Regions from separate parts of the Arthrobacter sp. NPDC080082 genome, predicted to be linked through region 1. Evidence: riboswitches for the same ligand, from Rfam matches in the RefSeq annotation. Region 1 holds a riboswitch; each other region holds the start of a gene.

Region 1 (7,770 bases):
ATCGTCGAGGAGGTGATCGTGGTGGGATACCTGCTGGACCGGTTCGGTAAACTCGGCTGGCGGCTGCCGGCGGCCATCGCCGCGAGCTCAATCCTGCGCGGCAGCTACCACCTGTACCAGGGGTTCGGGCCGTTCATCGGCAACGCCATCATGGGCGTCATCTTCGCCCTGGTCTACACCCGGACCCGGCGGGTGATGCCGCTGGTGATCGCGCACGCGCTGCTGGACATCGTGGCGTTCGTGGGCTTCAGCCTGTTCGGCAAGGCGGTCGGCCTGGGCTGAGGCTTCTGGGATTCCTGCGGAGACGTGTCCTGCGGTGCCCTGACCCGCACGACGAGGCGGGGAGCGGCTTAAAGAGTTTCGGCCCCCGGCGGCGGGTGGCGTCATTGACACCCGCGGCCGGCGGCCGAAGTTGTGGCGGGCCGAAGCCCTAGATGGTGACGGCTCCGGAAGCGGTCTCGAAGGTGACCGAGAGGATGCCCGGCGTGCCGTGCGGGGCCTGCCAGTTCACGGCCACGTCCTCCAGCGGCTTCTCCACCGGTTCGCCCAGCCACTCGGTGACCCGCTGCGCGGAGCCCGCGATGGTCAGCTCGGACATCTTCACCGAGCTCTCGTAGGCGTTGGACGGGTGCAGGGCCGGGTCGCCCTCCCACTTGAGCATGTAGGGCACCTGCGGATCCGCGATCAGGCCCAGGATGCCGATCTGCTTCCAGACCAGTTCACGGCCATCGGGGAACTTGCGGTTGCCGTTGACCGCGGCGCGGCCCAGGCGTTCCTCGAAGGGTGCCAGGTCGTCGACCTCAACGCACCAGCCCATCCAGCCGCCGCCGGCGGCGGAGCGGGCGCGGACCGCCTGGCCGAACGGTGCCTTGTCCGACGCCGGGTGGTCCAGGACCTCCACGACCTCCAGGTACTTGTGCCCGGCGAGGGGGATGATCATGTTGCGGGTGCCGAATCGGGGGTGCACGCCGCCCTTGACGGCCTCGACCCCGAGGGCCGTGGCGATACGGTCGGTGGTGGCCGCGAGGCCATCCTTTTCACAGGCGTAAGAGACGTGATCCATGCGCATGCCCTCATCTTGGCACTTTGTGATGGACCTCTCAGCTTAGGCTGTCCTAACCTCGCCGGCGCCGCCCGGAGGGTCCCCGTGCCGCCCGGCGCGGCCGGGGAAATCCGCCGGAGAAGCCGTCCCGGGGACCGGTTTCTTCATCTTTGTCACAAAGCTATCCGGACCGGTTTCCGGCTTCCTACACTGGGAGCAGGTCATGAGTGCCAGCGCCAAGCCCCGGCTCGCTGGCCGGCAACCCTCCTTGCGCGGTGGGGTGCCCCGGGTGAAGACCTGGCCCTCCGGCGACCGCCGGCGGGGCAAGCGCGGCGCCAGGGCCGTGACGATATTCCGGGACCTGCCAGCGGCGCAGGACCCGGGAGGCGGTGCCGTCCTGAGCCCAGTCACAGGAGACACCATGTCCAACGCCTGGTCCTTTGAAACCCGTCAGATTCACGCCGGCCAGCAGCCGGACGCCGCCACCGGCGCCCGTGCGCTGCCGATCTACCAGACGACGTCGTTCGTCTTCCCGAGCGCCGAGAGCGCCGCCAACCGGTTCGCCCTGGCCGAGCTCGCCCCCATCTACACCCGAATCGGCAACCCCACCCAGGACGCGGTCGAACAGCGCATCGCCAGCCTGGAGGGCGGCCTCGGCGCGCTGCTGCTCAGTTCCGGGCAGGCGGCGGAAACCTTCGCCATCCTCAACATCGCCGAGGCCGGGGACCACGTGGTGGCCAGCCCCAGCCTCTATGGCGGCACCTACAACCTGCTGGCCCACACTCTGAAGAAGTTCGGCATCTCCGTGACCTTCGTGGCGGACCCGGACAACCTGGACCAGTGGCGCGAGGCGGTGCAGCCGAACACCAAGCTGTTCTTCGGGGAGGTGGTCTCCAATCCGCGCCAGGACGTCCTGGACATCGAGGGAATCTCGGACGTGGCCCACCAGGCAGGGGTGCCGCTGATCGTGGACAACACCCTCGCCACCCCGTACCTGATCCGGCCGCTGGAGTGGGGCGCGGACATCGTGGTGCACTCGGCCACGAAGTACCTGGGCGGCCACGGCTCGGCGATCGCCGGTGTGATCGTGGACTCCGGGAAGTTCGACTTCGGCGCGGACCCGGAGCGGTACCCCGGCTTCAACACCCCCGACCCCAGCTACAACGGCCTGGTCTACGCCCGGGACCTGGGCGCGGACGGCGCACTGGGGGCCAACCTCTCCTACATCCTCAAGGCCCGGGTCCAGCTGCTGCGCGACCTCGGCTCCGCCGTCGCGCCCTTCAACGCCTTCCTGATCGCCCAGGGCATCGAGACGCTGAGCCTGCGGGTGGAGCGGCACGTCGCCAACGCCACCCGGGTGGCCGAATGGCTGGAGGGCCGGGAGGACGTCGAATCGGTCGCCTACGCGGGGCTGCCCTCGAGCCCCTGGTACGAGCGCGGCCGGAAGTACGGTCCCCGCGGTACGGGCGCCGTCGTCTCCTTCGTCATCGCCGGGGGAGTGGAGGCCGGCAAGCGCTTCGTCGATGCCCTGGAGCTGCACTCGCACGTGGCGAACATCGGCGACGTGCGCTCGCTGGTGATCCACCCGGCGTCGACCACGCACAGCCAGCTCAGCCCGGAGCAGCAGGCGGTGGCGGGCGTCCACCCGGGCCTGGTCCGGCTCTCGGTGGGCCTGGAGCACATCGACGACATCCTGGCGGACCTCGACGCCGGCTTCCGCGCCGCGAAGACCGGCTAGGTCCGGGACCCCTGCCGGATTTCCCCACCTTTGCGGGCCCGACGGCGGCCGGCGCGGCGTGTCCGCGGCGACCCGCCCGCCTTGGCCTTCAAAGGTGGGGAAACGGGGCGGCGGGGCGGGCGGCTGTCACATGGAAGTCACAATCTTCGCCACGACGCCGCCCTCTTTCGTAGACTCGGTGCAGGTCATGAGTGCCAGCGACAGCCCCGGCTTGCTGGCCGGCAACCCTCCTTTTGCGGCGGGGTGCCCCGGGTGAAGACCTGGCCTGCCGGTCAATTGACGGCAGGCAAGCGCGAAGTGAGGTCTTTTAACATGACGATTGCCGTCACCCGAACGGGTGTACCCGCCACCAGCCCCGCAGCAGGAAACGCCGCCGCCCCCGAAGGCACCGTGCGGTACCTGTCCGTCGGCGCCCTGGAACTCGAATCCGGCGCCGTCCTGCCGGACGTGGTGCTGGCCTACGAGACCTGGGGCACCCTGAACGCGGACGCCTCCAACGCCGTTCTGATCGAGCACGCCCTGACCGGGGACACCCACGTCACCCGCGGCGCCGGCGGGGAGCCTGGCTGGTGGGAACAGCTCGCCGGCCCCGGCGCGCCCGTGGACACGGACCGGTACTTCGTGGTGTCCATCAACATCCTCGGCGGCTGCTACGGCTCCACCGGCCCGTCCACGCCGGCGCCCGACGGCCGGCCCTGGGGATCCCGCTTCCCCCTCGTCACCCTGCGCGACAGCACCGCCGCCGAGGCCCGGCTGGCCGACGCGCTGGGCATCCACCGATGGCACGCCGTGCTCGGCGGCTCCCTCGGCGGCGCCCGGGCCCTGGAGTGGGCCGTCAGCTACCCGGAACGCGTGCGCCGCTGCGCCGTGATCGCCGTCGGCGCCTACAGCACCGCCGAACAGATCGCCTTCGCCCAGGCCCAGACCCTCGCGATCCGTCAGGACCCGCGCTTCAATGGCGGCGACTACTACGGCGGCCCCGAGCCGCATGAGGGCCTGGCGCTGGCCCGGCGGATCGCGCACATCACCTACCGCTCGGCCGCCGAACTGGAGGGCCGCTTCGGCCGGACCGGTCAGGACGGCGAGACACCGCTCGCGCCCGGGCCGCTGTCCGGCCGCGGCCGCTACCAGGTGGAGAGCTACCTGGACCACCAGGGCAATAAACTGGTGCAGCGCTTCGACGCCAACAGCTACATCGCGATCACCGAAGCGCTGATGAGCCACGACGTCGCCCGTGGCCGCGGAAACCTGCAGCAGGCGCTCGCCGGGGCTACCGCCGAGTTCTTCATCGCCGCCGTGGACTCGGACCGGCTGTACTTTCCCGAACAGTCCCGGGAGCTCGCGGCGGCCCTGCCGGGGGAGGTGCCCATGCACGTCATCTCGGCCCCGATCGGCCACGACGGGTTCCTGACCGAGATCGGCCAGCTCGGCGGCGTCCTCCGGGAGGCGTTCTTCGCCTGAGCATCAAGGCTTCTTCGCTGGCTCTTGCCGGGGACTGGTGTGCAATTTTGCAGATAGGCTCTGCGCGATTGGTCGTTGAGGCTGCGGCGGTGACACTCCATACTCGTGGAGAATGACCGCGTGTGGTCCAACTCACACGGAGTCAGCCCAGTAAGCCGCAGGGTGTCGATGGCGACACCGAAGGAGTTCTTATGAGCACGGAAAACGCCGCCGCGAGGCGCGCAGAGGAAACCGACGTCAAGGCGTCCGGCCTCAAGAAAGTCGTCGCCGCCTCCATGGCCGGCACGGTGGTGGAGTGGTACGAATTCTTCCTCTACGCCTCCGCCGCAACCCTGGTCTTCGGCAAGGCCTTCTTCCCCAATTCCCAGACCGAACTGGACGGCATCCTGGCCGCCTTCCTGACCTACGCGGTCGGCTTCGTCGCCCGCCCCATCGGCGGCATCGTCTTCGGCCACTTCGGTGACAAGTTCGGGCGCAAGCAGCTGCTGCAGCTGAGCATCATCCTGGTGGGTGTCTCCACCTTCCTGATGGGCTGCCTGCCCACCTTCGCCCAGATCGGCTACTGGGCTCCGGCCCTGCTGGTCTTCCTGCGCTTCGCCCAGGGCTTCGCCGTCGGCGGTGAGTGGGGCGGCGCCGTCCTGCTGGTGGCCGAGCACAGCCCCAGCAAGTCCCGCGGCTTCTGGGCCAGCTGGCCGCAGTCCGCCGTGCCGCTGGGTAACCTCTTCGCCACCGCGGTGCTGTTCATCCTCTCCTCGGTCCTGTCCTCCGCCGACTTCCTCGGCTGGGGTTGGCGTGTGGCCTTCTGGCTCTCCGCCGTGATCGTCCTGATCGGCTACTACATCCGCACCAAGGTCAACGATGCGCCGATCTTCCTCGAGGCCCGCAAGGAAGTCGAAGCCGGCCACAAGGGCTACGGCGTTGCCGAGGTCTTCCGCCGCTACCCCCGCGGCGTCTTCACCGCCATGGGCCTGCGCTTCGCGGAGAACATCCTCTACTACCTCGTGGTCACCTTCTCCATCACCTACCTGAAGACCGTGGTCCACGCCGACACCACCCGCATCCTCATGCTGCTGCTGATCGCCCACGCCATTCACTTCTCTGTGGTTCCGATGGTGGGCCGGCTGTCCGACCGCCTGGGCCGCCGCCCGGTCTACATGGCCGGCGCCGTCCTCGGTGCCACCTGGGGCTTCTTCGCCTTCCCGATGATGGACACCGGCAACGACTTCATCATCCTTGCCTCGGTCATCATCGGCCTGCTGTTCCACGCCCTGATGTACGCCGGCCAGCCGGCCATCATGGCCGAGATGTTCCCGACCCGGATGCGCTACTCCGGCGTCTCCCTCGGCTACCAGGTGACCTCGATCGTGGCCGGTTCGCTCGCCCCGATCATCGCAGTGGCGTTGCTGGGCGAGTACAAGTCCTCCGTCCCGGTTGCCATCTACCTGGCGATCGCCTGCGCGATCACCGCCGTCGCGGTGCTCTTCCTGAAGGAAACCCGCGGCATCTCCCTGCACGACGTCGACGCCGCCGACGCCCAGGGCACGGCCGACCTCCTTGCCGCAGGCAAAAAATAGCAGGCAAGACGTAACGAACGACCAGCTTCACCGGCAGCCCCCGTCCCCGCACCGCGGGACGGGGGCTGCCGCTGTTCGGGGCTATCCCGTCAGCACGTCCTGCCGCTCGGCGATCTCGGCCCGGAGGGCGGCCAGCACGGCCTGCACCGGTGCCGAGCGGAGCGACTCGGCCCGCGCGGCGGCCCAGATGGGGAGCTGGCGCTGGAAGTCGGCCGGCAGGACCGGGACGAAGCCCTCCTTGCCCGCCACCAGGAAGTTCGGCAGCAGCCCGATCCCGGCCGCCCGCCGGACCGCCTCCAGCTGGGCGAAAATGCTGGTGGCCTGGAAGCTTGACCGTGGCAACGGCAGCTGCGTTGAGCGGTGGCCCAGCTCGGCCACCTGCAGGGCGGACTCCACGTAGGAGACGAAGCCGTGCCGGCGCACGTCGTCGAGCGTCTCCGGCGTCCCGTGTTCGCGGACGTACTGCGGGCTGGCGTACAGCCGCAGGAAGTAGTTGGCCAGGAAGATCGTCTGGGCGCTGCTGACCTCCAGATTGCCCACCACCACCTCCAGGTCCACACCCGAGCGGTTCTGGCTGACCTTGCGGGTGGCGCTGAGCACCTCCACGTTCAGCTGCGGGTGCTCGCGCTGCAGCCGGACCAGAGCCGGCGTGACGAACTCGGCGCCGAAACCGTCGGGGGTGCTGATCCGGACCAGCCCGGCCAGCACGTCATCCCGCCGGGCGATCCGGCCGCTGAGCGCGCCCAGGGTGCCCTCGATCGCCTCCGCCGCCGCCACCGCCTGGCCGCCGAGTTCGGTCAGTTCCCAGCCCTGCGGGGTGCGCTCGAGGGTCCGGCCGCCCAGCTGTTTGTCCAGCGCCAGGATCCGGCGGGAGATGGTGGTGTGCGTGGTGCCCAGGGTCTCCGCGACGGCGTTGAAACGGCCCAGCCGCGCCACGGTCAGCAGGATCAGCAGGTCATCGGGGCTGGGCAGGCGGTTCACGGTCCGGGCCTCTCGGTGCTTCGGATGCTATGTGCATGGCTGCACATGGCATCTTCACTTTTTTGTCTTGATTGCACTGTAACAGGGTGTGATGGTGGACACAGTGCCCCGCCGAAGCGCGGGGAGTTCCGCACGGAACCATCAGCCACACCAAGCAAAGGAGCTTTAGCCATGGCAGTTGTCGCCTGGATCGGACTGGGAAACATGGGCGGATTCATGTCCGTCAACCTCGCCAAGGCCGGACACGAGGTCCGCGGATTCGACCTCAACCCGGACGCCGTCGCCGCCGCCGAGGCCGGGGGAGTGACCCCCGCCGGCAGCATCGCCGAGGCCGTCAAGGGCGCCGACGTCGTCTTCACCATGCTGCCCAAGGGCGAGCACGCCCGCGCCGTCTACCTCGGCGAGGACGGCGTCCTGGCCCATGCGGACGCCACAACCCTGCTGGTGGATTCCTCCACGATTGACATCGCCTCCGCGCAGGCCCTGCACGACGCCGCGGCCGAGGCCGGCTTCCGCTTCGTCGACGCCCCGGTTTCCGGCGGCATCAGCGGCGCCAAGGCCGCCACCCTGACCTTCATGATCGGCGGCAAGCCCGACGCCGTCGCCGACGCCACCGAGTTCATCCGGCCGATGGCCGCGAACATCATCCCCACCGGCGGCGCCACCACCGGCCAGGCCGCCAAGATCTGCAACAACCTGATGCTCTTCATCAACCTCGCCTCCACCGCCGAGGGCGCCGTCCTGGCCGACCGGCTGGGCCTGGACAAGCAGGTCTTCTGGGACATCGCCTCCGTCTCCTCCGGCGACAGCTGGGCGCTGCGCACCTGGTACCCGGTGGCCGGCGTCGTTTCGACCGCCGCATCCAACAACGACTTCGCCCCCACCTTCACCGCGGAACTGGCCAATAAGGACATCGGACTGGCCATCAGCGCCGCCCAGGACACCGGCACCCCGCTGGAGATCGGCCAGCACGT
Region 2 (7,770 bases), on a different contig from region 1:
GACCATGGAGGCGCGCGGCTTCGGCGGTGCCCGGCGGACCTGGGCCCGGCAGGCTCGTTTCACCGGGTTGGATGTGTGGGTGGTCTTGGGCGGCGTGGTGATCGCCGGGTCGGCAGTAGCCGCCGCCGTCGCCGCAGGGACCTGGAACATGGTGTTCCTCGGCCAGCAGTGACCAGCGCGATTTATCGCACCATCCGACTAGGGGTGTGACGTTACGCGCTTTGAAGCGCATCCGGAGGCGGTCGGTAACTCATGTGTGATATTTCTTGGGTATGACGCTTCCCACTGCAGAACACCTCGGCACGGTCCTCAAGGACGCACGCGGCGAAAAGGGCTGGACCCAGGGCAAACTTGCCGCAGAGCTTGGCACCAGCCAGAGCGCCGTCGCCCGGATGGAACAGGGCAAGCAGAACCTGAGCCTGAAGATGATCCAGCGCCTGGAGTCCATCTTCGGCCGCACCATCGTCAAGGTGGGCCGGCCCCAGATGACCCACCTGCGCGTGGAGGGCGGCCACACCCTCTCCGGCGCCGTGGACGTCAACAGCAGCAAGAATGCCGGCGTCGCCCTGCTCTGCGCCAGCCTGATCAACCGCGGCACCACGGTACTGCGCCGGCTGGCCCGGATCGAGGAGGTCAACCGGATCGTCGAGGTGCTGACCAGCATCGGCGTCGAGTGCACCTGGCTGAACGCCACCGACCTGCAGATCCGCCGCCCCGCCGTCCTGGACCTCGACGGCATGGACGTCGACGCAGCCCGCCGCACCCGCAGCGTCATCATGCTGCTGGGCCCGCTGCTGGACGAGTCCGCCGAGTACCGGCTCCCCTACGCCGGCGGCTGCGACCTGGGCACCCGGACCGTGGAGCCGCACATGCAGGCGCTGCGCCAGTTCGGCCTCCGCGTGGAGGCCACCTCCGGCTTCTACACCGTCCAGGCGCCGCCCGCCGACGGCGAGAACCGCTCCTTCGTCCTCAGCGAGCGGGGCGACACGGTCACCGAGAACGCCATCATGGCTGCCGCCCACCGTCGCGGCACCACGGTCATCCGCAACGCCAGCCCCAACTACATGGTCCAGGACCTCTGCTTCTACCTGCAGCGCCTGGGCGTGGAGATCGACGGCGTCGGGACCACCACGCTGAAGATTGTCGGCCGGCCCGCGGTGGACGTGGACATCGAGTACTTCCCCTCCGAGGACCCGATCGAGGCGATGAGCCTGATCACGGCCGGCATCGTGACCAACTCCGAGGTCACCATCCGCCGCGTGCCGATCGAGTTCATGGAGATCGAGCTGGCCACCCTGGAGCAGATGGGCCAGCGGCTGGAGGTCTCCGCCGAATACGTGGCGCGCAACGGCCGGACCCGGCTGGTGGATGTCACTACCCGGCCCTCCGAGCTGAAGGCGCCCGAGGACAAGATCCACCCCATGCCGTTCCCGGGCCTGAACATCGACAACCTGCCGTTCTTCGCCGTGATCGCCGCCAACGCGCAGGGCCAGACCATGATCCACGACTGGGTCTACGAGAACCGCGCCATCTACCTGACCGAACTGAACCGGCTCGGCGCGCAGGTGCAGCTGCTGGACCCGCACCGGATCTACGTCAACGGCCCCACCAAGTGGCGCGCCGCCGAGGTGGGGTGCCCGCCGGCCCTCCGCCCTGCCGCCTGCCTGCTGCTGGCCATGCTGGCCGCCCGGGGCGTGTCCGAGCTGCGCAACATCTACGTGATCGAGCGCGGGTACGAGGATCTGGCCGAGCGGCTGAACACCATCGGCGCGAAGATCGAGTACTTCCAGGACTAAAGACCCCCGGCGCACAATGGGGTATGCGCACCTTCGGCGTCGAAGAGGAACTGCTGATCGTGGACCCCGTCAGCGGGGTGCCGCTGGCGCTCGCGGACGCCATGCTGCGCGGGCTCGTCCGGGGCCCGGAGACCGGCGAGGGCCATTCCGGCTTCAGTTTCGAGCTCAAGCTCGAACAGATCGAAACCCAGACGCTGCCGTGCCGGGAGCATGACGCCCTGCTGCGGCAGATTCGTCGGGCCCGCCGGACCGCCGACGACGCCGCCCGGGTGCACGGCGCCCGGGTCGCGGCACTGGCCACCTCGCCGCTGGCCGCACCCACCCACACCACCCCCAAACTGCGCTACGCCACGATGCAGCGGCGGTTCGGCCTCACCGTCCAGGAGCAGCTCACCTGCGGGCTGCACGTCCACGCCGCCATCGACTCGCCCGAGGAGGGGGTGGCGGTGCTGGACCGGATCCGGGACAAGCTGGCTGTGCTGATCGCCCTCAGCGCCAACTCCCCGTACTGGAACGGGATGGAAACGGGGTTCGAGAGCTACCGCACCCAAGCCTGGAACCGCTGGCCCGCTGCCGGTCCGACGATGGTCTTCGGCAGCCATGCGGCCTACCGCAGGGTGGTGTCGCGGCTGCTGGACAGCGGCGTGCTCTTCGATGAGGGCATGGTGTACTTCGACGCGCGGCTGGCCCGGAACCATCCCACCGTGGAGATCCGGGTGGCGGACGTGTGCCTGCGCGCGGAGGACGCGGCGCTGCTGGCGGTGCTGGTGCGGGCGCTGGTGGAGACCGCCTCGCGCGAGTGGTACGACGGCGTGGACCCGGCGCCGGTGCCGACCGTGCTCTTGAGGATGGCGGCCTGGCAGGCGAGCAACTGCGGGCTGTCCTCCGAGCTGCTGGACTTCGGGACCTTCCGGCCCCGCCCCGCGGCCGAGGTGGTGAACGCCCTGGTGGACTACCTCGCCCCGGTCCTGGCGGATCAGGGCGAGCTCGGCGTGGTGCGCGCCGGGGTGGCCAGGATCCTGGCGGAGGGCACCGGTGCGGAGCTGCAGCGCCGCGCCGGGCTCGGCGCCGTCGTCGGCGAGGCGGTGCGGACCACGGTCGGCGGGGACGTGCCCGACGCCGGCACCGCTACCGGTCCGCTGCCGGCACTGGCACCCGTCCGCCGGTTCTAGGCCGTACGTTCCACGCCGCCGCCGGGGATTACTGGATCCGCGCCAGCGCCTGGCCAAGGTCCCGGATCAGGTCCTCCGCGTCCTCCAGTCCGACGGAGAGACGCACCACGCCGTCGCTCAACCCGATAGCGGCCCGCCCCTCCGGACCCATGGCCCGGTGCGTGGTGGTGGCCGGGTGCGTGATCAGCGATTTCGAGTCGCCCAGGTTGTTGGAGATGTCGATGATCCGCAGCCCGTCCAGCAGCCCGAAGGCGGCATCCTTGGCGGACCGGCCGGCCGGGGACGCCAGTTCGAAGGTCAGCACGGTCCCGCCGGACTTCATTTGCTTGGCGGCCAGCTCGTGCTGCGGGTGGGAGGCCAGGAGCGGGTACTTCACCCAAGTCACGGCCTGCTGCGCCTCGAGCCACTCTGCCAGCCGCAGCGCCGAGGCGGAGGCGTGGTTGACCCGCAACGACATGGTTTCCAGGCCCTTGGTCAGCACCCAGGCGTTGAAGGCGGACAGCGCGGGTCCGGTGTGGCGCATCAGTTGCCGGACCGGGCCCTCGATGAACTCCTTGCTGCCCAGGATCGCGCCGCCCAGCACCCGGCCCTGGCCGTCGATGTGCTTTGTGCCGGAGTAGACCACCACGTCCGCGCCGAAGTCCGTGCAGCGCTGCAGCAGCGGGGTGGCGAAGACGTTGTCCACCACCACGGTGGCGCCGGCGGCGTGCGCCAGCCCGCTCACGGCGGCGATGTCCACGATCTCCTGCATCGGGTTCGACGGCGACTCGAAGAACACGGCGGTGGCCGGCGTCGAGAGCGCGTCACGCCACTGGTCGAGGTCCGGGCCGTCGACGAAGACGGTCTCCACGCCCCAGCGCGGCAGGATCTCGTTCAGGATCACGAAGCAGGATCCGAACAGGGACCGGGCGGCGACCACCCTGTCACCGGCCCCAAGCAGCGCGCCGAGAGCGGTGAACACCGCGGACATGCCCGACGCCGTCGCGAAGCACGCCTCGGTGCCCTCGAGCAGGCGGAGCCGCTCCTGGAAGGTGGCCACCGAGGGGTTGCCGTAGCGGGAGTAGACGAACCGCTCGTCCTCGCCGGTGAAGGCCCGCTCCGCGGCGGCGGCGGATTCGTAGACGAAGCCGGAGTTGAGGAAGATCGGCTCGGTGGTTTCCTGGAAGCCGGTCCGGTCCAGGCCGCCACGGACGGCCTGGGTGTCCGGGTTCCAGTCCGCGGCCTCGGGATTGAAACTCATGCGGTGCGGGTCCCGTCGGTCGGCAGGCCCACGTTTTTCCAGCCGTTGACGCGGCGGACGCCGGCCTCATCCGGCTGGCCCTCAAAGCCGTCCAGCACGTTGTAGACGGTGAATCCCGCCGCCGTCGCAGCCCCTGCCGCCGCGACGGAGCGGGCCCCGGACCGGCAGAGGAAGAGCAGTTCGGCGTCGGCCGGGACGCGCTGCCGGAGCTCGTCCAGGAAGTCCTCGTTCGGCACGCCGCCGGCCCGGGTCCACTCGATGAATACCGGCTCCGCGGCCGCCCCGCCGGTCACCGGGACGCCGATCTGGGCCCACTCGGCCCGGGTGCGGACGTCCACCAGCACCGCGCCGGACTGCAGCCGTTCCCAGGTTGCCTGCGGGGTCAGGTCCCCGGCGTAGCTCATGCCCCCGCCTGCCCTTCGGATTCCAGCCCTTCGGATTCCAGACCGTCGACGGCGCGGGCCACCGCGGCGTCCGCCTCCGCGACGGCGGCCGGCAGCACCAGTGCCTGCGCCACGATCACCGATGTGCCATTGAAGGTTGCGGCCGGGCTGCCGTGCAGCACATACCCCTCGGCAAGGGCGGCCGAGATCCGCTCGCAGAAGCTGCGGTCGTCTGGGCCGGTCAGCAGCCGGTAGGCCAGCCGCTCCGCGGGCGCTGCGGCCTGCGCGGGAGGGTTGGCCGGGGTGCCGGTTCCGGGGGCGGGGACTGGGGGCGGGGTCGCGTCGGACACGACAAACTCCTTACGTTCACGCTTGCAGCTCGAATGGTCGATTGCCGAGTAGTCACCTGAGGCACCCCGCCGCAAAAGGAGGGTTGCCGACCGGCCAGTCAGGGCTTGGCACCGGTTCTCATTACTCTGCAAAAAACCTAACACCCCGGGGCCCGCGCCCGCGCGTCGGCCCCGTCATGTTCGGTCACGGGAGGCCGTCCGCCGTAGGCCGACCGAGTATCGCGCCCGTCGTGATCGAGTACAAAAAGCCAGTTCCGTCCGCGGTGGCCGAATGCTTTTCGGGTATTGCCTACTCGGGTTTTCCGATAGGGGCGTCACGTTTACTGAAGTGGCAGTCCAAGGTCTCCGCTGGGTCTCCACATACCGCATACGCCTTTTCAGCACCCGCTGCGCGGCCGCTTCCGGCCGTATGCGCAGTGCCGCTGGCGCATGGGTTTTGACGTCTCCGCCGGGATACCGCGGACCGGTTCTTTGACAAGCAATCCTTCCCTCCAGAACCCGGCAGCCTCTGCCGGGCGGGTTGCAGATCCATCATTTTGTCCGGCGCAGCACTGGGGGCGGCCGGCACCTCGAAGAAGAACTGGAAAGATTCATGGTCTCGATTTACGTCTTGATAATCGTCTTGCTGATTGCGCTGCTGGTCGCAGCGGCGGTGGGGAAATCCTGGTTCCACCGCCGGCTGCGCCGTCCCGAACTTCTGCGCCGGATTTCCCTCGCCACCGGCGCGGTGCTGCTGCTGGCCAACGTCGCCGCCTTTGCCCTGGACGCCTCCGAGTTCTGGCAGACCGCCGACCTGACCGCCACCCTGGGCGGACTCACCGCCCTCGCCATCGCGCTGACCGCCCTGCGCACCGGTGGAAGCCCGGCCCGGCAGCCCCGCCGGGTGCTGGCCATCGGCGCCCACCCGGACGACCTGGAGCTGGCCTGCGGCGGAACGCTCGCCAAGTTCGTCGACTCCGGCCACGAGGTGCAGGGGCTGGTGATGAGCGACGGCAAGCGCGGCGGCAACGCCCTGGAGCGGTCGCTGGACGCCCAGCGCGGCGCCACGTTCATGGGCCTGACCGGCATGATCCATCACAACTTCACGGACACCGAGCTGCACCGCCACAGCCAGGAAATGGTGGGCGCCATCGAGCACGCGATCGTGCGCTTCAACCCGGACATCATCCTCACCCACTCCAACCACGACCAGCACCAGGACCACCAGGCGGTGCACCAGGCCACCCTGCGGGCCGCGCGGCAGCACCACTCGATCCTTTGTTACGAGAGCCCCTCGGCCACGCGGGAATTCAACCCCAGCGTCTTCGTGGACATTGACGACTACGTCGACGCCAAGGTCCAGGCGGTGAAGATGCACAGCGACCAGCTGGCCAAGCCGTACATGACGCCCGAACGGGTCCGCGGCATCGCCTCCTTCCGCGGCGGCCAGGCCCGCCGCCGGGTGGCCGAGGCCTATGAACCCGTCCGCCTGCTGAGCACCGAAATGGAGAAGCTGTGAAGCCGCGCGTGCTGGTCACCGGCGTCGGCGGCCCCGCCGGCCGTGCCCTCGCCGCGCAACTGACCGAACGTGGCATCCCGGTCCTCGGCACGGACATCCGCGACCTGGCCGAAGTCTCCGGGGTGCCGGTGGTCCGGGTACCCGCGGCCACGGATCCCGAGCTGGTGTCCGCGCTGCGCCGGCTGGTCGGCGCCGAGGGCATCAACCTCGTGATCCCCACGGTCAGTGAGGAACTGCCCCGCCTGGCCGCCTTCCGGGCCGGCTTTGGCCCGGACGTCCGCGTCATCATCGGGCCGACCGGCGCCGTCGCGCTCGCCGATGACAAGCTCTACACCGCCTGGCAGCTGCATTCTGCCGGCGTTCCGGTTCCCGCCTTCGGGGTTCCCCGGGACTTCCGCTGCGCGGAGGAGGCCATCGAGCTCCTGGGCGGACCCGTCGTCATCAAGCCCCGGGTGTCCCGGGGCGGCCGCGGCGTGACGGTGGTCCGGAGCGGCTCCGACGTCGACTGGGCCGGACTTCCCGGCGGCCTGATCGTCCAGGAATTCATCCCAGGCACCGAGTACGGGCCAATGGTCTTCGGAACCCCGGCGCACAACACCACACCGCCGTTCGCCGTCGTCGTGGAGAAAACCGCGCTCGCGCAGGGCGAGGTCGGCAACGCCCTTAGTACCCGCCGGGTGGAGGCGGGGGAGGCGAACGACGTCGGCAACCTGGCGATGAACGCCGTCCGTGCCCTGTCCCTCACCGGGCCGGTGGACCTCGACGTCCGGCGCCGGGCCGACGGCACCCCGGTGGTGCTCGAAATCAATGCCCGATTCGGGGCGAACAGCCAGCGCGCGCCGGAACTGCTCGACGCCGTCCTCGCCTCGTTCTCCCTCCCGGCCTTCAACCCGGCGTCATTCCGGCAGACGAGGGGAGCGTTCGCCCATGCCCTGGTATGAGAATCTCCTGGCCGGGCTGATGCCCGGCGCCCAGCTGCTGCTGGTGGTGCTCGGCATTCCGGTGCTGGTCTTCGGCCTCCTGAAGCTGCTGGTCCTGCCCCTGGCCCTCTGGTTCCAGGTGCAGGTGACCCGCCGCCGCCGCACCGGCCAGGGGACCCTGCTGAACGAGTGGCCGACCGTCTCGATCATCGTCCCGGCCTATAACGAGGCCACCGTGATCGAGAACTGCGTCCGCTCCATCCAGCTCACCACCTATGACCGGTACGAGGTGGTCCTGGTGGACGACGGGTCCACGGACAACACCCTGGAACTGATGCACGAGCTCGCCGCCGGGGACCCGAGGATCACGGTCCTGACCCAGGAGAACGCCGGTAAGGGCGCCGCGCTGAA
Region 3 (7,770 bases), on a different contig from region 1:
CGGTACAGGTGCGCCACCGAGGAGTCGGCCTCGGCCAGTTCCACCAGCAGCCGGAAGAACGGCTCGAAGCCGATCCCGTCCCCTCCGTGCTCCACGGGGACCCGCAGCCGGCCGAACCCTGCCTCGTTGAGCCAGCGGACCTGCTCGAAGGGCAGGACGCGGTCCCGCTCCCGGTCCAGGGCGCCCTCGGCGATCCGGGCGAAGACCGGGCGGAACCGCCCGGCCAGGGCCTGGTAGCCGTGCTCCGTGGTGGCGCCCGCCGCCGTCGTCGTTGTTTCTGTTGAGGTGCTCATCGCGTCTCCTGTTCCCCGGGCCGGCTAGAGTTTCGCCGCGTCGGCGGCCGGGTCCTGATCCCACGGCGTGGGCAGGATTCCGTTCTGGTAGCCGGCGAACCAGGCCTTGACCTCGGGCGACTGGTAGGCCTCCTTCAGCGCGGCCGCCTTCTCGGTGCCGGCGAACTCGGGCCGCCCGGCAACGACGATCCGGAAGGGGACCTGGTTGGCGTCGGGCTCGAAGGCCAGCGCGTCGGCCCGGGTGTGCTTGGCGTCGGCCGCCATCCGGGCGATCAGGAAGCCGGCGTCGACGTCCGGGAGGGTCTTGGCCAGGGACTGCTGGTCCACTTCCACAAACTGCAGCTTCTTCGGGTTGGCGGTGATGTTCTTCTGCGAGGTGTGGATGACGGTGGCGTCGGAGAGCTCCAGCAGCCCGGCGTCGCGGAGCATGAACAGGGCGCGGCCGTTGTTGGCCGGGTCCACGGGGATGCCGATCTTGGCCCCGTCGGGGAGCTCGCTGAGGGACTTGTACTTGTCCGACCAGATCCCGCCGGGCGCGCTGTAGACGTAGAACAGGCCGACGTTGGAGAGGCCCTTGTCCTGGTTGAACTGCTTCAGGTAGGCATTGTGCTGGAAGAAGTTGGCGTCGAATTCACCGTTCGCCACCGCCAGGTTGGGCTGGATGATGTCCGTGACGTAGGTGGGCTCCAGCGTCCAGCCCTTGGCCTCGAGGAGCTTCTTAGCGATCTTCGTTGGCTCCTGGTACGGCGCGGACTCGGTGACGATGATCTTGATGGTCTTCCCGCCCGAGGCGGCGTTGGCGCCGCCGGGGTTGACCAGGCCGCAGCCGGTGAGGGCCGTGGCGGACGCGGCGCCGGCTCCGGCAAGGGCGAACTTGAGGAAATTTCTGCGGTGCATGGCGGGTGTCCTTTGTCGTGGGGGGTTAGACGCCGACGGCGGCGGGAGTGTTTTCGGCGGCCGCGGAGAACGCTGTGAAGGCGCCGCGGAAGGCGGCGGCGGGGTGCCGGCCGTTGAGTCGGGGGCCGTCACCGAAGAGCTTTTCGCGCAGGGTTCCCGGCGCGTAGCCGGTCTGGGCGAGGCCGCGGTCCCGCAGTTCGGGCAGCACCCCGGTGATGAAATCGGTGTAGGACCCCGGGATGGTCTGGTTGATGATGTTGATCCCGTCGATGCCGGCGTCCTGCCACTCTTCGAGCCGGTCCGCGATCTGTTCCGGTGTTCCCACCACCCGGTTGGCCCGGCTGCGGTACAGCGCGATGTCTCGGAGCGTCGGGTTGCCGCCGCGGGTGGAGGCCCGGATGGCCTCCAGGTGTCCCTGGCTGCCCTCGGTCTGGATGTCACCCAGCGGGGTGTCCAGCGGCAGCCCGCCCAGGTCGACGCCGAATCCGCCGCCGACGTGGGCCAGCAGGGCCTCGATGTCCAGGCTGTCCTCCAGCTCGGCCGCCTTCCGGGCCGCCTCGGCTTCGGTGCCGCCCACCACGAAGTGCATGCCCTGGAGGAACTTCACGTCCTCGGGACGACGGCCGGCGGCCACCGCCTGCTCGCGAACGGCGGCCGTGTAGGCGCCCGCGATCGCGGTGCTGGGCGCCAGGGTGAAGGTCGCCTCCGCGTTGGCGGCGCAGAACTGCTGGCCGCGGCCGGAGCTGCCGGCCTGGAAGAGCACCGGGGTGCGCTGCGGCGACGGCGCCACGAGGTGCGGCCCGTCGATGGAGTAGCGGGGCCCGCTGTGGTAGATCTTGCTGACCTTTTCGGGGTCCGCGTGGAGGCCGCCCTCCTTGTCCCGGACCAGGGCGTCGTCCGCCCAGGAGCCCTCCCACAGCTTGTAGGCCGCCTCGACGTATTCGTCCGCCCAGTCGTAGCGCTCGTCATGTTTGGTCAGCTCGGTGGAGTTGAAGTTCCGGTGCGAGTTTTCCAGCACGCTGGTGACGATGTTCCAGCCCACCCGGCCGTTGCTGATGTGGTCCAGGGTGGACATCTGCCGGGCGAACTGGAAGGGGTGGCTCTGGATCACGGAGGAGGTGGCGGCCAAGCCGATCTCCCGGGTGGCGGCGGCCAGGGCCGAAAGCAGGATCAGCGGGTCGTTGGAGGGAACCTGCAGGCCCTTCCTCAGGTGGGAGGCCCAGCCGCCGTCGTAGTCGCCGTAGAGGCCCACGACGTCGGCGAAGAAGATCGCGTCGAATTTCGCGTCCTCCAGCTGCCGGGCCAGGTCGGTCCAGAGCTGCAGTTCGTTGAAGCGGTGCTGCTGGGCCTCGGGGCGGCGCCATTGGCCGCCCATGATGTGGCTGGTGGTGTTCATGACGAACGCGCTGAGGAGCAGGCGGGGGCGGGGTCCGTCGAAGCGGGGGCTGGCTGGTGAAGTCATGGTTCTGCTTTCCGAAGTGGGGTGCCGGGGCCGCGGTCAGAGCCGCTTGTCGAGGCGGCGGGCCAGGCGGGAGCCGCCGAACTGGACGAGGGTGACCAGCAGGATCATCAGGATGATCGCGGTGATCATCAGCGGGGTTTCGTAGCGGTAGTAGCCGTAGCGGATGGCGAAGTCGCCGATCCCGCCGCCGCCCACCAGCCCGGCCATTGCCGAGTAGGAGATGAAGCTGACGGTCATGATGGTGATGGAGCTGACCAGTCCCGGCCGGGCCTCCACCAGCAGCACGTCCCGGACGATCTGGGACCGGCTGGCTCCCATCGAACGGGCGGCCTCCACCACCCCGCTGCCGAGTTGGCTGAGGTTCTGTTCCACGAAGCGGGCGAAGTACGGGATGGCGTTGATGCTCAGCGGGACGATCACCGCGGCCGTGCCGATGGTGGTGCCCACGATGAAGCGGGTCACCGGGATGATGGCGATCAGCAGGATCAGGAACGGGAAGGACCGGACCAGGTTGACCAGGCCGTCCAGGACCCGGTGGAGCCGGGGCCGGTGCCGCAGCCCGCCGGGGCCGATCGTGTAGAGCCAGACGCCCAGCGGCGTGCCGATCAGGACGGCCAGCGGGATCGCGACCAGCAGCATGGCCAGGGTCTGGCCCATGGCGGCGCCGATTTCGGGCAGGACCGAGAGGATGCGCTCAAGCATGGATCAGGCCTTTCGGGGCGGGGCCGGCCGGGGCGGCTGCCCGGTGGGGCCGGTTCAGCTCGATGGCGTCGGAGACCAGGTACCGCCCGATCGAGGTGGCGGGGTGGAAGCCGGGGCGTTCGAGCTCGGCCAGGTCGAATTGCTCGACGATCCGGCCGTCCTCCATGACCGCGACGTTGTCCGCGATGGCCTTGATGACGTTCATTTCGTGCGTGACCACCACGATCGTGATGCCGAATTCGGCGTTGACGTCAGCGAGGTACTGCAGCACGGAGGCGGTGGTCCGGGGGTCCACGGCCGACGTCGGTTCGTCGCAGAGCAGGACCTTCGGCTCCGTGGCCAGCGCCCGGGCGATGGCCACCCGCTGCTTCTGGCCGCCGGAGAGCTTCGCGGGGTAGCTGGCGGCCTTGTCCGCGAGGTCCACGATGGCCAGGGCGTCGGCCGCCCGGCGCCGGCGTTCGGCCTTCCCCACCCCGGCGAACTTCAGTGAGAGCTCCACGTTCTCCTGCGCGGTGAGGTTGTTGAGCAGGTTGAAGTGCTGGAAGATCATGCCGATTCCGTGCCGGCTGCTGCGCAGTTCCGGCTCGCTTAGGGCGGTCAGGTCCACGCCGTCGACCAGGACCCGGCCCGAAGTGGGGCGTTCGAGCAGGTTGATGTTGCGCAGCAGCGTGGATTTGCCGGCGCCGGAGAACCCGATGATGCCTTGGATCCGGCCGCGCTCCACGGTGAGGGTGACGTCGTCGACGGCGGTGAACCGGCCGTCCTTCGACGGGAACGAGGTGCTGACGTTCTGGATCTCGATCACAGCAGACCGCCCGCGATCCGGGCCGGCGCTGCCGTCGTTGTGGTGTTCATGATTCCTCCGGGGCTCGCCCGAGGAAAGCCTCATCCCCCGGCGCCGGGGCAGCGCAAAGCGCGGCCTCTCGGGTCCGTGGAACAGTGGTTCTCCATCGGTCCTGGCGGTAGCACCGTCCTCATCGAGGGGGTTGCTGCGGCGTCACGGAGCCAGGTCTCTCAGCCGCTCGGGATGGTTACCCCACGAATCTGGCACACGCCCGGCCGAGGTGAAAGCGGCGCGTCACACGCCGTAAAGCTCCCGTCAGTCCCGGTTAAAGGCCCAGGAGCGGCGCTTCCCTGGCCGGGCAGGCGTTCATGACGACGTCCAGCCCGGCGGCCTTGGCGCGTTCGGCCGCGGCCTCGTCGATGACGCCCAGCTGCAGCCAGACGGCGCCGGCGCCGGCGGCAATCGCCTGGTCCACCACGTCGCCGACGCGTCCGGAGTTCACGAAGCAATCCACGACGTCGATGGGCCGCTTCTCCGCCGGGATTTCCGCCAGCGAGCGGTAGCCGGCCTCTCCGTGCACGTCGTCGCCGGGCAGGTTGACCGGGATGATGTCCATGCCCAGGCGGTCGCGGATGAACAGCGACGTGTCGTAGGCAGCACGCCATTGGTTGGTGCTCAGGCCCACGATGGCCCACCGGCCCTTGGTGCGCAGGAGGCGTTCGACGACGGCGGGATCGTTCACGTGGCTCATGCGGCCAGCCTACGTCCGCCGGCAGCGGCCCCGCAGTAGGGAATCCCACCCCGGGCACTGTGCCGAATTTCTAATCGGGCCAGACACCTCACGTCCGCAGGTTTCCGAATATTACGCGCCCATTTGGCGAAAATCCGCCGTTCGGTTTTAGTAGACAGTGACCATCCCGAGCGGCCGAGAGACCTGGATCGATGACGCCGCAGCAACCCTGGTCGACGGACCTCCACCCCGGAGCCCGCCGATAACGAGGACGCACGCCGAGGGAAGGGTCCGGACTGACTACCCGGGCCAAAGGCTGCTTCCGTAGGGTGCTACTGCCAGGACCGATGGAGTAACCCTATGACTGCTGTCCTGCACCCGTCCCAGCCCCGGGCCGACGCCCGGCCCGGCTCCGGCACCCCCGCCCTCCCGGTGTCCTTCCGCGGCCTGGGCCGCGCCTTCGGGACCGGCCCCGCCGCGCACACCGTCCTCCGGGATGTCAGCTTCGACGTTGTCCCCGGCGAGGTGCTCGCCATCCTGGGCGCCTCCGGCTGCGGCAAGTCCACCCTGCTCCGGGCCGCCGCCGGACTCGACGCCGCCACCTCCGGCAGCGTCGCCATAGACGGCGAACCGGTCCGCGGCGTCGACGACCGCTGCGCCTTCGCGTTCCAGGAGCCGCGGCTGCTGCCCTGGCATACCCTCCAGGCGAACATCGCCATCGGCCTGCCCGCCGGCGTCAGCGCCCGCGACGGCAAGGCCAAAGTGGCCCGCCTGTTGGAACTCGTGGGACTGCAGGACTTCGCCAAACACCGCCCCCGGGAGGTCTCCGGCGGCATGGCCCAGCGCGCGTCGCTGGCCCGTGCCCTGGCCCGGAACCCCGGCGTGCTGCTCCTCGACGAGCCCTTCGGCGCCCTCGACGCACTGACCCGGATCAAGATGCAGGACCTGCTCCTGGAGGTCCACCGCGCCGAACCCACCACGGTGCTGCTGGTGACGCACGACGTCGACGAGGCCCTGCAACTGGCGGACCGCATCATCGTCCTCGGCCGGGAGGACACCGAATCGTCCCCGGCCGGCGCCACGATCGTGCGCACCCTCGCCGTCCCCGGCGGACGGCCACGGGACCGCGCCTCGGCCGAACTGGCCCGAATGCGCACCTCGCTCCTGGCCAGCCTCGGCGTCGACGGCCACTAACGGCCCCGCCCCCGCCGCCCCGGTCACGGCCTGAACGGTCCGTCCGCTCCCGGCAGGCAGCGCCGCCGGTACCACAGCACCGGACCGGCGAGCCGCCCGCTCCCCGCGCCGGCGGCCACCCGCATCACTCTCCTGTCTCTTTCGCATCGCTCGCACCGCCCGTAAAGGAACTTCCATGGCTCCCACCCGCACCACGTCCCGCCGTTTCGTCCTCACCGCCGTCGCCGCCTCCGCGGCCCTGGCCCTCACCGGGTGCGTCGCCGGGGAAGGCTCCGGCAGCCAGCCCGCAGCCGCCGCGGCCGCCGGCGGCAACGGCGGCGGCACGCTGACCATCGACTTCGCCACCTACAACCCGCTGAGCCTAGTGATCAAGAAGAAGGGCTGGCTGGAGGCCGCCCTTAAGGACCAGGGCGTCACCGTCAAGTGGGTCCAGTCGGCCGGCTCCAACAAGGCCAACGAGGCACTCCGTTCCGGCGCGGTGGACGTCGGCTCCACCGCCGGTTCGGCCGCGCTCCTGGCCAAGGCCAACGGCTCCCCGATCAAGACCATCGACATCTTCTCCCAGCCCGAATGGGCCGCCCTGGTCACCAAGCCCGGCTCCGGCATCAGCACGGTGGCGGACCTGAAGGGCAAGTCGGTCGCGGCCACCAAGGGCACGGACCCGTACTTCTTCCTGCTGCAGGCGCTGTCCGAGGCCGGCCTCTCGCCCAAGGACGTCACCGTGCAGAACCTGCAGCACGCGGACGGCCGCACCGCCCTGGAGAACGGATCCGTGGACGCCTGGTCCGGGCTGGACCCGATCATGGCCGGCGCCGAGCAGAAGGGCGCCAAGCTCTTCTACCGGAACCTCTCGTTCAACACCTACGGCTTCCTCAACGCCACCGAGTCCTTCCTCAAGGACCGGCCGCAGCAGGCGCAGACCGTGGTGAACGCCTACGAGAAGGCCCGCGCCTGGGCGGCCGCGAACCCGGACGAGACCGCGCAGATCCTGGCCGAGGCCGCCGGCCTGGACCTGGCCGTGGCCAAGACCGTGGTGCTGCAGCGCAGCAACCTCAACGTCAACCCGGCGCCGGGCGAAGCCCAGCGCACGGTCCTCGCGAAGATCGGTCCCACCTTCGTGGAGACCGGGGACGTGGCGAGCCAGAAGCAGATCGACGACGCCGTCGGCTCGCTTCTCGATGACTCGCTGGTGAAGAAGGCGGACGCCTCCGCCATCAAGGACTCCTGATGGCCGGCCTCGGAGATTCCCCCTTCACCGGCACCACCGTTGCGGACGGGCGCGCTGCAGCCGCCCCCGCAGCTCCGGCAGACGCCGCCCGGCCGGCCTCCCCCGTCACGGGAGGACACGGCACCCCGGCGAACGGATGGTCCCCCGCCGGGTTCCTGGCCCGCGGCTGGGCGCGTCTGCTCCTTGGACTGCTGGTCCCCGCGGCGGTGCTGGCGGCCTGGCAGCTGTCCACCGCCGCGGGACTCTTCAGCGTGGTCCAGCTCCCGCCGCCGGCCATGGTGTTCGACGCCGGCCTCGACCTGCTCCGCCGCGGGCAGCTGGGCCTGCACGTCGCCATCTCCACCCAGCGGGTGCTGATCGGATTCGCCGCCGGCGCCGCCCTGGGTCTGCTCCTCGGCTCCCTGGTGGGGCTCTCCCGCGTGGCGGACGCCCTGCTGGGCCCCACCATCGGCGCGCTGCGGGCCGTTCCGTCCCTGGCCT
Region 4 (7,770 bases), on a different contig from region 1:
CGGTCGCCAGATAGCGCAGCAGGTCCGGGTCCTCGTCGCTGATCCGCGTGATGCGGCCGCCCTGGCCGGCTGGCAATTCGCTCATCCGCACCGCCGGGGGCATCAGGACCGAGCCGTCCGCCGCGGGGATGGGATCGCCGTGCGGGTCGCGGACCGGGTGGCCCAGCTTGGCCGCCATCCGGTCGATGAAGGTGTCCGAGACCGCATGCTCCAGGGTCTCCGCCTCGTCGTGGACCTCGTCCCAGCGGTAGCCGAGCTCCTGGACCAGGAACGTCTCGATCAGCCGGTGCCGCCGGACCATGGACAGGGCCAGCCGCTCACCGTCCGCGGTCAGGGTGACGGCTCCGTAGGGCTTGTGGTCCACCAGGCCCTGCTCCTTGAGCTTGCGGACCATCTCCGAGACCGAGGAGTTCGCGACGCCGAGGCGCTGGGCCAGTTGCGTGGAGGTGATCGGCTTGTCCTGCCACTCCGTGAAGGTGTAGATGACCTTGACGTAGTCCTCGATCGAGGAAGAAGGCGGGCTGGTTTTCACAGCCCCTAGCCTACCGTCCGGCCGCACCCGTGAATGTGAACCACAGCAGCGCCAGGTTCAGGGCCACCACCAGCAGCACGCTGACCACGGACGCGATCCGCAGCGGCAACCGGTCGACGAAGCCGCCCATCAGCGGGGTGCTGCTCGTCAGCACGACCAGCGGGACCAGCACGAAGGGGATGCCGAAGCTCAGCACCACCTGGCTGAGCACCAGCGCCCAGGTCGGGTCGAAGCCGACGGCCAGCAGCACGACGGCGGGAACCAGGGTCAGGAGCCGGCGCAGCATCAGCGGGATCCTGATCTTCAGCAACCCCTCCATGATGGTTCCCCCGGCGTAGCAGCCCACGGACGTCGAGGCCAGCCCGGAGGCGAGCAGCCCGACGGCGAAGACCACGCCCACCACGGGTCCCAGGCTGGCGCTGATGGCGGCGTGGGCGCCCTCGATGCTGTCCGTGCCCTCCACCCCGCCCAGGGTTGACGCTGCCAGCAGCAGCATGCCGATGTTGACGATGCCGGCTACGGCCAGCGCCGCGATGACGTCCCAGCGGGTGGCGCGAACCAGCCGCTCCACCGCGTGCTGCGGAACGTGCCGGTGCCTGTCGGGGCGGTGCCGGTCGCGCGAGAGCGCCGAATGGACGTAGATGGCGTGCGGCATGACGGTGGCGCCCAGCATGCTGGCGGCCAGCAGCACGGTGTCCGGGCCGCGGAACCCGGGGACCAAGCCGGAGAGGACCCCTGACGGGTCCGGCGGGCTGATGAACAGCCCGGCCAGGAAGCCCACCGTGATGATGGCGAGCAGGCCCATGATCACCAGTTCGAAGGGCCGCTGCCGGTTCCGGCTTTGCATGGCCAGCAGCGCCATAGAGATGCCGCCGACGACGACGGCGCCCAGTGGGAGGGGGAGTCCGAAGAGCAGGTAGAGGGCCACGGCGCCGCCGACCACTTCGGCCAGGTCCGTGGCGGCCGCGACGATTTCGGCCTGGACCCAGAATGCGCGCCGCCAGCCGGGACGCAGGCGTTCCCCGAGCAGTTCCGGCAGGCTGCGACCGGTGACGATGCCCAGCTTGGCGGACTGGTACTGAACCAGGACGGCGACGACATTGGCCACCACCAGCACCCAGACCAGCAGGTAGCCGAACTCGGCGCCCGCGGTAAGGTTGGCCGCCACATTGCCGGGATCCACATAGGCGATAGCGGCGACGAAGGCCGGCCCCAGCAGCGCCAGCAGGGCCCGGCGGGGCCCCTTCCTGCCACGGACCGGGCTCCGGCCGCCGGCGGCGGGATCCTGTTCGGCGAGGTGCAACATTGCAGGCTCCTGCGGCTGGTGGGTCAAATGAGTTCCGTATGCCTGAACAAAAAAGTTAGGCATACCGAAATCATAGGCTCAGACCTTCATCGCGCGCCAGCTTTTGGTGAGGTAGGGCAGGGCCAGCGTCTCGCCGGGACCATGACTGAGGTGCTCGTACAGGTACCACTGGAGGTTGGCCAGCACCTTGGCCCGGGTGGCCTCGCCGGCCCGCAGGAAGTAGCTGCGGGACTTGGCTAGCTCCAGGATCTCCTCCGGCGTCACCGGGTCCTCCCACCGGGTCAGGTGGCTCTCCAGCCCGGTGAACTCCGGGCCGACCGGTGGGCGGAACGAGGGTTTGTGGACGTCCCCGGCGTGCATGATCCGGGAGAGGCGGTGCACCCACGGCACGGAGGTGTCCAGCTGGTTCCAGATTAGCCCGAGCACCCCGTGCGGACGCAGGATGCGGGCGGCCTCGGTGCTGGCCTGCAGCGGCTCGCACCAGTGCCAGGCCTGCGCCACCGTCACCAGGTCGAACGCAGACGCCGGGAGGCCTGTGTGTTCGGCGGTCCCCACCGTGGCCGGGACACCAGGGAGGGCGGCGCGCAGCTGGTCCAGCATGTCCGCCGACGGGTCGACGGCGGCCGTGGCCAGGCCGCGGGCCACGAGAAGGGCGGTGAACTTACCGGTCCCCGCCCCGACGTCGGCCGCGTCCCGGGCTCCGGCGGGAATGAGCCAGTCGGCGGAGTCGGCGGGATAGCCGGGCCGCACCCGGTCGTAGTGTTCCCCGCCGTCCTGGAAGCTCGCTCCGAGCTCCTTCCGCCGGTTCTGATGCAGTTTGGGGCCGCCGCCTGCCACGTGAACTCTCCTTCGGCAGCTCGGGAAGATACCCGTCGAATCTACCGTAAACCGGCTATTCGGGGCCGTCGAGGGTGCAGGGGGCCGCCCCGGCGGTGCCGGGGGTGTTGGGCGCCCAGTGCGGGTAGCTGCGGGTGTCGTTCGCCGGTACCCAGCGCCCGGCATCCACCAGGTAGTCCCAGCCCAGGCCGTCCCGCCGCAGCGTCCGCAGCGCGGCCAGCAGCCGCTCGGCGTCCTCGAGCCGGGAGCCCAGGCCGAAGCTGGCCCGCAGCGACCCGGCGGGCAGGCCCAGCCGCTTGAGCAGCGGATGCGCGCAGAACCTGCCGTCCCGCACACCGATCCCGTGCTCTGCGGACAGGTACGCGGCGACGAGACCGGCGTCGTACCCCGCGACCGAGAAGTTCACGACGCCGATGGTGCCGTGGCCCTCCCCGCGGTCGGTCTCCTCGAAGATGTGGTGCTCGCTCACGCCGTCGATCTCCCGCAGGCCGTCGGCAAGGAAGGACCGGATGGCATCCTCGTGGCCGTGCCAGGATGCTTCGTCCAGGGCCGCGACCGCCTGGGTGGCGCGGGCCAGGGCGGCCGCGCCGAGGACGTTGGGGGAGCCGCCCTCGTGCCGGGCAGGTCCGGTGGTCCAGCTGACGGCGTCCAGCCGGGCGTCGCGGACGGCGCCGCCGCCGGCCAGATGCGGCGTCCCGGCGTCGAGCCAGTCCGGCCGCCCCACCAGGACACCCGCGCCGAAGGGCGCGTAGAGCTTGTGCCCCGAGAAGGCGACGTAGTCGATGCCGTCGGCCGCGACGTCGATGCGGCGGTGCGGGGCCAGCTGCGCTGCGTCGACGACGATCCGCGCCCCGTGCTCGTGCGCCAGCGCAGCCAGCTCCCGGACGGGCAGGATCTCGCCGGTGACATTCGACGCGCCCGTGACCGCGAGGAGGCTGATGCCGCCGGTTGCCAGCTCGGCCCGGAGCCGCGCCAGCGTCCCGGCGAGGGTCGGCGAGGCGACGACGCTGCGGTGCGGAACCCCCTGCCAAGGCAGGAGGTTCGCGTGGTGTTCGATGTCCAGGTACAGGACCTCGCCCAGGTGCCGGCCGCCGGCGGTGGGCAGGCACCCGGCCAGGAGGTTCAGCGAATCGGTGGTGTTCCGGGTAAAGATGACCGCGTCGTCGGGCCGGCCGCCGACGAACTCCCGCACAATGGTCCGCGCGTTCTCATACACCGAGGTGCTCAGCTGGGAGGCGTAGCCGGCGCCGCGGTGGACGCTGGCGTAGTAGGGCAGGATCTCGTTGAGGTAGGCGGAAACCACGGACAGGGCGGGGGCCGAGGCGCCGTAGTCCAGATTGGCGTAGCGGACCTGGCCGCCCTGGATCAGCGGCGCCTGGATCTCGGCGCCGGTCACGGCGGCCAGCGGGGCGCGCGCGGCGGATACAGCCGTGGAGGTGGACGCTAGGGACGAAAAAATGGCAGTGGACATGGGACCTCGCTCGAAAAGGACCCCGCGTGCTGGGGATCCGCGCTTGCCGGGTCCGCTCCGGACCGGCCAGGTCGTCACCCGGGGCACCCCGCCGCGAAAGGAGGGTTGCCGGCCAGCAAACCGGGGTTTAGCGCTGGCACTCGTGACCTGGTTCGAGCCTAGGACACGAGTGCCGCGCCCCGGAAAGGGGCGCGGCAATGTGAAGCGCTGTGTTACGCGGAACCGGCCCTTAGGGAAGGCGCCGCTCTAGAGCAGGTCGTCGAGGTTCGGATTGAGCCGCTTGAGGACCTCGGAGTGCAGGATCGAGTTCGTGGCCAGGGCGTTGCCGCCAAACGGGCCGTCCTCGCCTTCAAGGGAGGTGAACCGGCCGCCGGCCTCGGTGACGATCGGGACCAGGGCGGCCATGTCGTAGAGGTTCAGCTCCGGCTCGCAGGCGATGTCGACGGCGCCCTCGGCCACCAGGCAGTAGGACCAGAAGTCGCCGTAGGCGCGGGTGCGCCAGACCTCCTCGGTCAGGCCTAGGAATTCGTCGAGGTTACCGCGCTGCTTCCAGCCGCCCAGGCTGGAGTAGGAGAGGGAGGCATCCGAGAGGTCCGAGACGTTCGAAACCCGCAGCCGGGTGGCGGCGGCCAGCGAGCGGCCCGTGTAGGCGCCGGCGCCCTTGGCGGCCCACCAGCGTTTGCCGAGGGCGGGGGCGCTGACGACGCCGACCACCGGCTCGCCCTCGTCCACCAGAGCGATCAGGGTGGCCCAGACCGGGACGCCGCGGACGAAGTTCTTGGTGCCGTCGATCGGGTCGATGATCCAGCGGCGGGAGCCGTGGCCCGAGCTGCCGAATTCCTCGCCCAGGACGGCGTCGCGGGGGCGGGAGCGGGAGAGCTGGCCGCGGATGGCCTCCTCGGCGGCCTTGTCGGCGTCGGTGACCGGCGTCAGGTCCGGCTTCGTCTCGATTTTGAGGTCAAGGGCCTTGAAGCGGCTCATGGTCTGGGAATCGACCGAGTCCGCCAGGACGTGGGCAAGGCGCAGGTCATCGTTGTAGCTCGACGCGGGTTGGCTCATGCTTCCAAACTACCGTCTAAACGCGCTCCGGCCGGGGAGGCCACGTCCCGGACGGCCGGATCGCCCGCGGGGCGAAGAGGCGACATACGGTCAGGAGACGGTGCCCAGTTCCTTGGTCTCCTGGGCCTCCTGCCGCGGGTCGGTGCCCAGCAGCCGGCGCAGCGAGGCCAGCCGGGCCGGGCCCGAGGGGCCCGCGTGGCCGGCCTGGACCCACGCGTCCACGCCGCAGTTGACGGCGGTGGCGTCGTGCTTGCAGCCGCGCTCGCAGTCCTCGGTGCCGGGGGCCAGGTCGGGGAAGGAACGCAGGATGCGGTCCGGGTCCACGTGGGCCAGCCCGAAGGACCTGATCCCGGGGGTGTCGATGATCCAGCTGCCGGCCGGGGCATCCGTGACCTTCAGCGCCAGGGCGGAGGAAGAGGTGTGGCGGCCGCGGCCCGTGACGGCGTTGACGCCACCGGTGGCCCGCTCCGCCCCCGTGAGGGCGTTGACCATGGTGGACTTGCCGACGCCGGAGTGGCCGAGCATGACGGTGACCCTGCCGTCCAGGTAGCCGTGCAGTTCGGCGACGGCCGGGCCGTCCAGCCGGGCGGAGAGGCCGTCGTCGGAGCGGGCGTCGATGCCGGAGGCGGAGGCGTCGGCGGTCTTGGAGATGATGACGGGCAGGTCGAGGTGGCGGTAGTTCGCCAGCAGCTCGGCCGGGTCCTTGATGTCGGCCTTGGTGATCAGCAGCAGTGGCTCGATCCCGGCGTCGTAGGCGGCCACCAGCGCGCGGTCGATGAAGCCGGTGCGGGGCTCCGGGTTGGCAGCGGCCACGACGACCACCAGCTGGTCCGCGTTGGCCACCACGGCCCGCTCGATCGGATCGGTGTCGTCGGCGCTGCGGCGCAGCAGGGTGCGCCGGTCCTGGATCTTCACCAGCCGGGCGAGGGTGTCCGGTTCGCCGCTGACGTTGCCGACGAGGGAGACGAAGTCGCCGGCCACCACCGGATTGCGGCGCAGTTCGCGGGCACGCGCGGCGATCACGGTGCGCTCTTCATCGGTGCCCTCGGCGACGACCGCGGTGTAGCGGCCGCGGTCCACCGTGATGATCCGGCCGGTCACGGCGTCGTCGTGGCTGGGCCGGTCCTTGGTGCGCGGCCGGGACCCCTTCTTGTTGGGGCGGATCCGGACGTCGGATTCGTCCCAGGAGTCAGTGCTGCGGGCCACCGGCGGCGTCCTTGTCTGCACGGGCCTCGTCTGAACTGGTGCCATCGGCCGGGGCCAACATGGCGGCCCAGAGCTGCGGGAAGTCCGGCATGGTCTTGGCCGTGGTGGCGATGTCCTCGACCTCGACGCCGGGGACGGCGAGGCCCAGGATGGCGCCGGCGGTGGCCATCCGGTGGTCTGCGTAGCTGCGGACCACCCCGCCGTGGAGCGGGGCGGGCCGGATGACGAGGCCGTCGGTGGTTTCCTCCGCGTCGCCGCCCAGCCGGTTGATCTCGGTGACGAGGGCGGCGAGCCGGTCCGTTTCGTGCCCGCGCAGGTGGGCGATGCCGGTCAGGGTGGAGGGGCCGTCGGCCAGGGCGCAGAGCGCGGCGACCGTGGGGGCGAGTTCGCTGGTGTCGGCGAAGGTGCCGCCGCTGATGGACCGGCCGCCGGTGACGGTCAGGGTGCCGCCCTCGAGGCTGACGGTCGCGCCCATCGCGGCGAGGATGCCTCGCCAGAGGTCGCCGACCTGCGTGGTGCCTTCCGGCCAGTCGGGGATGCGGACGGTTCCGCGGGTGGCGAGGGCCGCGGCGAGGAACGGTCCGGCGTTGGAGAGGTCCTGCTCGATCCTGCGGTCGAAGGCGCGGATGGGGCCGGGGGAGACGATCCAGTGGTTGGGGCGGGAGTCGTCGACGGTGACGCCGAGCTCCCGGAGCGTGGCGACGGTCATCGCGATGTGGTCGAGGCTTGGGACGGGCTGGCCGGGGTTGGCCGCGCTGCGGTGCTCCAGGTGCAGTCCCTCGGTGAAGCGGGCGCCGGCCAGCAGCAGGGCGGAGACGAACTGGGAGGAAGCGCTGGCATCGATGACCAGGTGGCCGCCCCGGACCTCACCGGTGCCCTCGACGGCGAAGGGGAGGGCCGTCGCGGGGCCGCCGTCGGGCGCGGCGACGTCGACGCCGAGGCCGGTGAGGGCCTCGATGATGGTGCCCATCGGCCGCAGCCGGGCGTGGGGATCGCCGTCGAACACCGTCCGGCCCTGCCGGAGGGCGGCTAGCGGCGGGACGAACCGCATCACGGTTCCTGCCAGGCCGCAGTCGATGTCTGCCGACCCCGTGGACGCCCCGGCGGCAGCCGGCAGCACCTCGAGGTCGGGGCCGAACGCGCCGTCGCCGGGGACCTCCGTGATGGTCGCCCCGAGACGGCGCAGTGCCGCGATCATCAGGGCCGAGTCCCGCGAATGCAGCGGGGCGCGGAGCCGGGACGGGCCGTCGGCCAGGGCGGCGAGCACCAGGTAGCGGTTGGTGAGCGACTTGGAGCCCGGGACCGTGACGGTGGCGTCGACCGGGTGGCCGGCACAGGGCGCGGGCCAGTGCGGGCCGC

What was found. Region 1 has a riboswitch for S-adenosylmethionine ahead of AB0O44_RS10175 (homoserine O-acetyltransferase). Riboswitches for the same ligand answer to the same signal wherever they lie in the genome.
Region 2: it holds a riboswitch for S-adenosylmethionine, as region 1 does, so the genes downstream of both, AB0O44_RS04015 (DUF1737 domain-containing protein) here and AB0O44_RS10175 (homoserine O-acetyltransferase) in region 1, are expected to answer to the same signal.
Region 3: it holds a riboswitch for S-adenosylmethionine, as region 1 does, so the genes downstream of both, AB0O44_RS08165 (ATP-binding cassette domain-containing protein) here and AB0O44_RS10175 (homoserine O-acetyltransferase) in region 1, are expected to answer to the same signal.
Region 4: it holds a riboswitch for S-adenosylmethionine, as region 1 does, so the genes downstream of both, AB0O44_RS16040 (aminotransferase class V-fold PLP-dependent enzyme) here and AB0O44_RS10175 (homoserine O-acetyltransferase) in region 1, are expected to answer to the same signal.

Annotation. Positions count from the first base shown of each region.
Region 1 is NZ_JBFBKQ010000004.1:258,370-266,139, forward strand. It holds gene AB0O44_RS10160 (type II CAAX endopeptidase family protein) at 1-282, shown strand, start outside; gene AB0O44_RS10165 (VOC family protein) at 431-1,069, opposite strand; SAM riboswitch class IV at 1,262-1,378, shown strand; gene AB0O44_RS10170 (bifunctional o-acetylhomoserine/o-acetylserine sulfhydrylase) at 1,464-2,780, shown strand; SAM riboswitch class IV at 2,964-3,079, shown strand; gene AB0O44_RS10175 (homoserine O-acetyltransferase) at 3,093-4,241, shown strand; gene AB0O44_RS10180 (MFS transporter) at 4,433-5,815, shown strand; gene AB0O44_RS10185 (LysR family transcriptional regulator) at 5,897-6,796, opposite strand; gene mmsB (3-hydroxyisobutyrate dehydrogenase) at 6,968-7,770, shown strand, end outside.
Region 2 is NZ_JBFBKQ010000001.1:845,982-853,751, reverse strand. It holds gene AB0O44_RS04040 (energy-coupling factor transporter transmembrane component T) at 1-172, shown strand, start outside; gene AB0O44_RS04035 (UDP-N-acetylglucosamine 1-carboxyvinyltransferase) at 273-1,796, shown strand; gene AB0O44_RS04030 (glutamate--cysteine ligase) at 1,820-2,968, shown strand; gene AB0O44_RS04025 (O-succinylhomoserine sulfhydrylase) at 2,997-4,208, opposite strand; gene AB0O44_RS04020 (rhodanese-like domain-containing protein) at 4,205-4,612, opposite strand; gene AB0O44_RS04015 (DUF1737 domain-containing protein) at 4,609-4,851, opposite strand; SAM riboswitch class IV at 4,955-5,067, opposite strand; gene AB0O44_RS04010 (PIG-L deacetylase family protein) at 5,534-6,439, shown strand; gene AB0O44_RS04005 (ATP-grasp domain-containing protein) at 6,436-7,380, shown strand; gene AB0O44_RS04000 (glycosyltransferase family 2 protein) at 7,367-7,770, shown strand, end outside.
Region 3 is NZ_JBFBKQ010000003.1:269,068-276,837, reverse strand. It holds gene AB0O44_RS08185 (acyl-CoA dehydrogenase family protein) at 1-293, opposite strand, end outside; gene AB0O44_RS08180 (MetQ/NlpA family ABC transporter substrate-binding protein) at 318-1,190, opposite strand; gene AB0O44_RS08175 (NtaA/DmoA family FMN-dependent monooxygenase) at 1,216-2,652, opposite strand; gene AB0O44_RS08170 (methionine ABC transporter permease) at 2,689-3,354, opposite strand; gene AB0O44_RS08165 (ATP-binding cassette domain-containing protein) at 3,347-4,159, opposite strand; SAM riboswitch class I at 4,299-4,388, opposite strand; gene AB0O44_RS08160 (CoA-binding protein) at 4,464-4,889, opposite strand; gene AB0O44_RS08155 (ABC transporter ATP-binding protein) at 5,229-6,062, shown strand; gene AB0O44_RS08150 (aliphatic sulfonate ABC transporter substrate-binding protein) at 6,238-7,290, shown strand; gene AB0O44_RS08145 (ABC transporter permease) at 7,290-7,770, shown strand, end outside.
Region 4 is NZ_JBFBKQ010000009.1:42,265-50,034, reverse strand. It holds gene AB0O44_RS16055 (metal-dependent transcriptional regulator) at 1-532, opposite strand, end outside; gene AB0O44_RS16050 (Nramp family divalent metal transporter) at 543-1,838, opposite strand; gene AB0O44_RS16045 (class I SAM-dependent methyltransferase) at 1,917-2,675, opposite strand; gene AB0O44_RS16040 (aminotransferase class V-fold PLP-dependent enzyme) at 2,731-4,146, opposite strand; SAM riboswitch class IV at 4,181-4,294, opposite strand; gene hisN (histidinol-phosphatase) at 4,393-5,205, opposite strand; gene AB0O44_RS16030 (ribosome small subunit-dependent GTPase A) at 5,296-6,411, opposite strand; gene aroA (3-phosphoshikimate 1-carboxyvinyltransferase) at 6,395-7,770, opposite strand, start outside.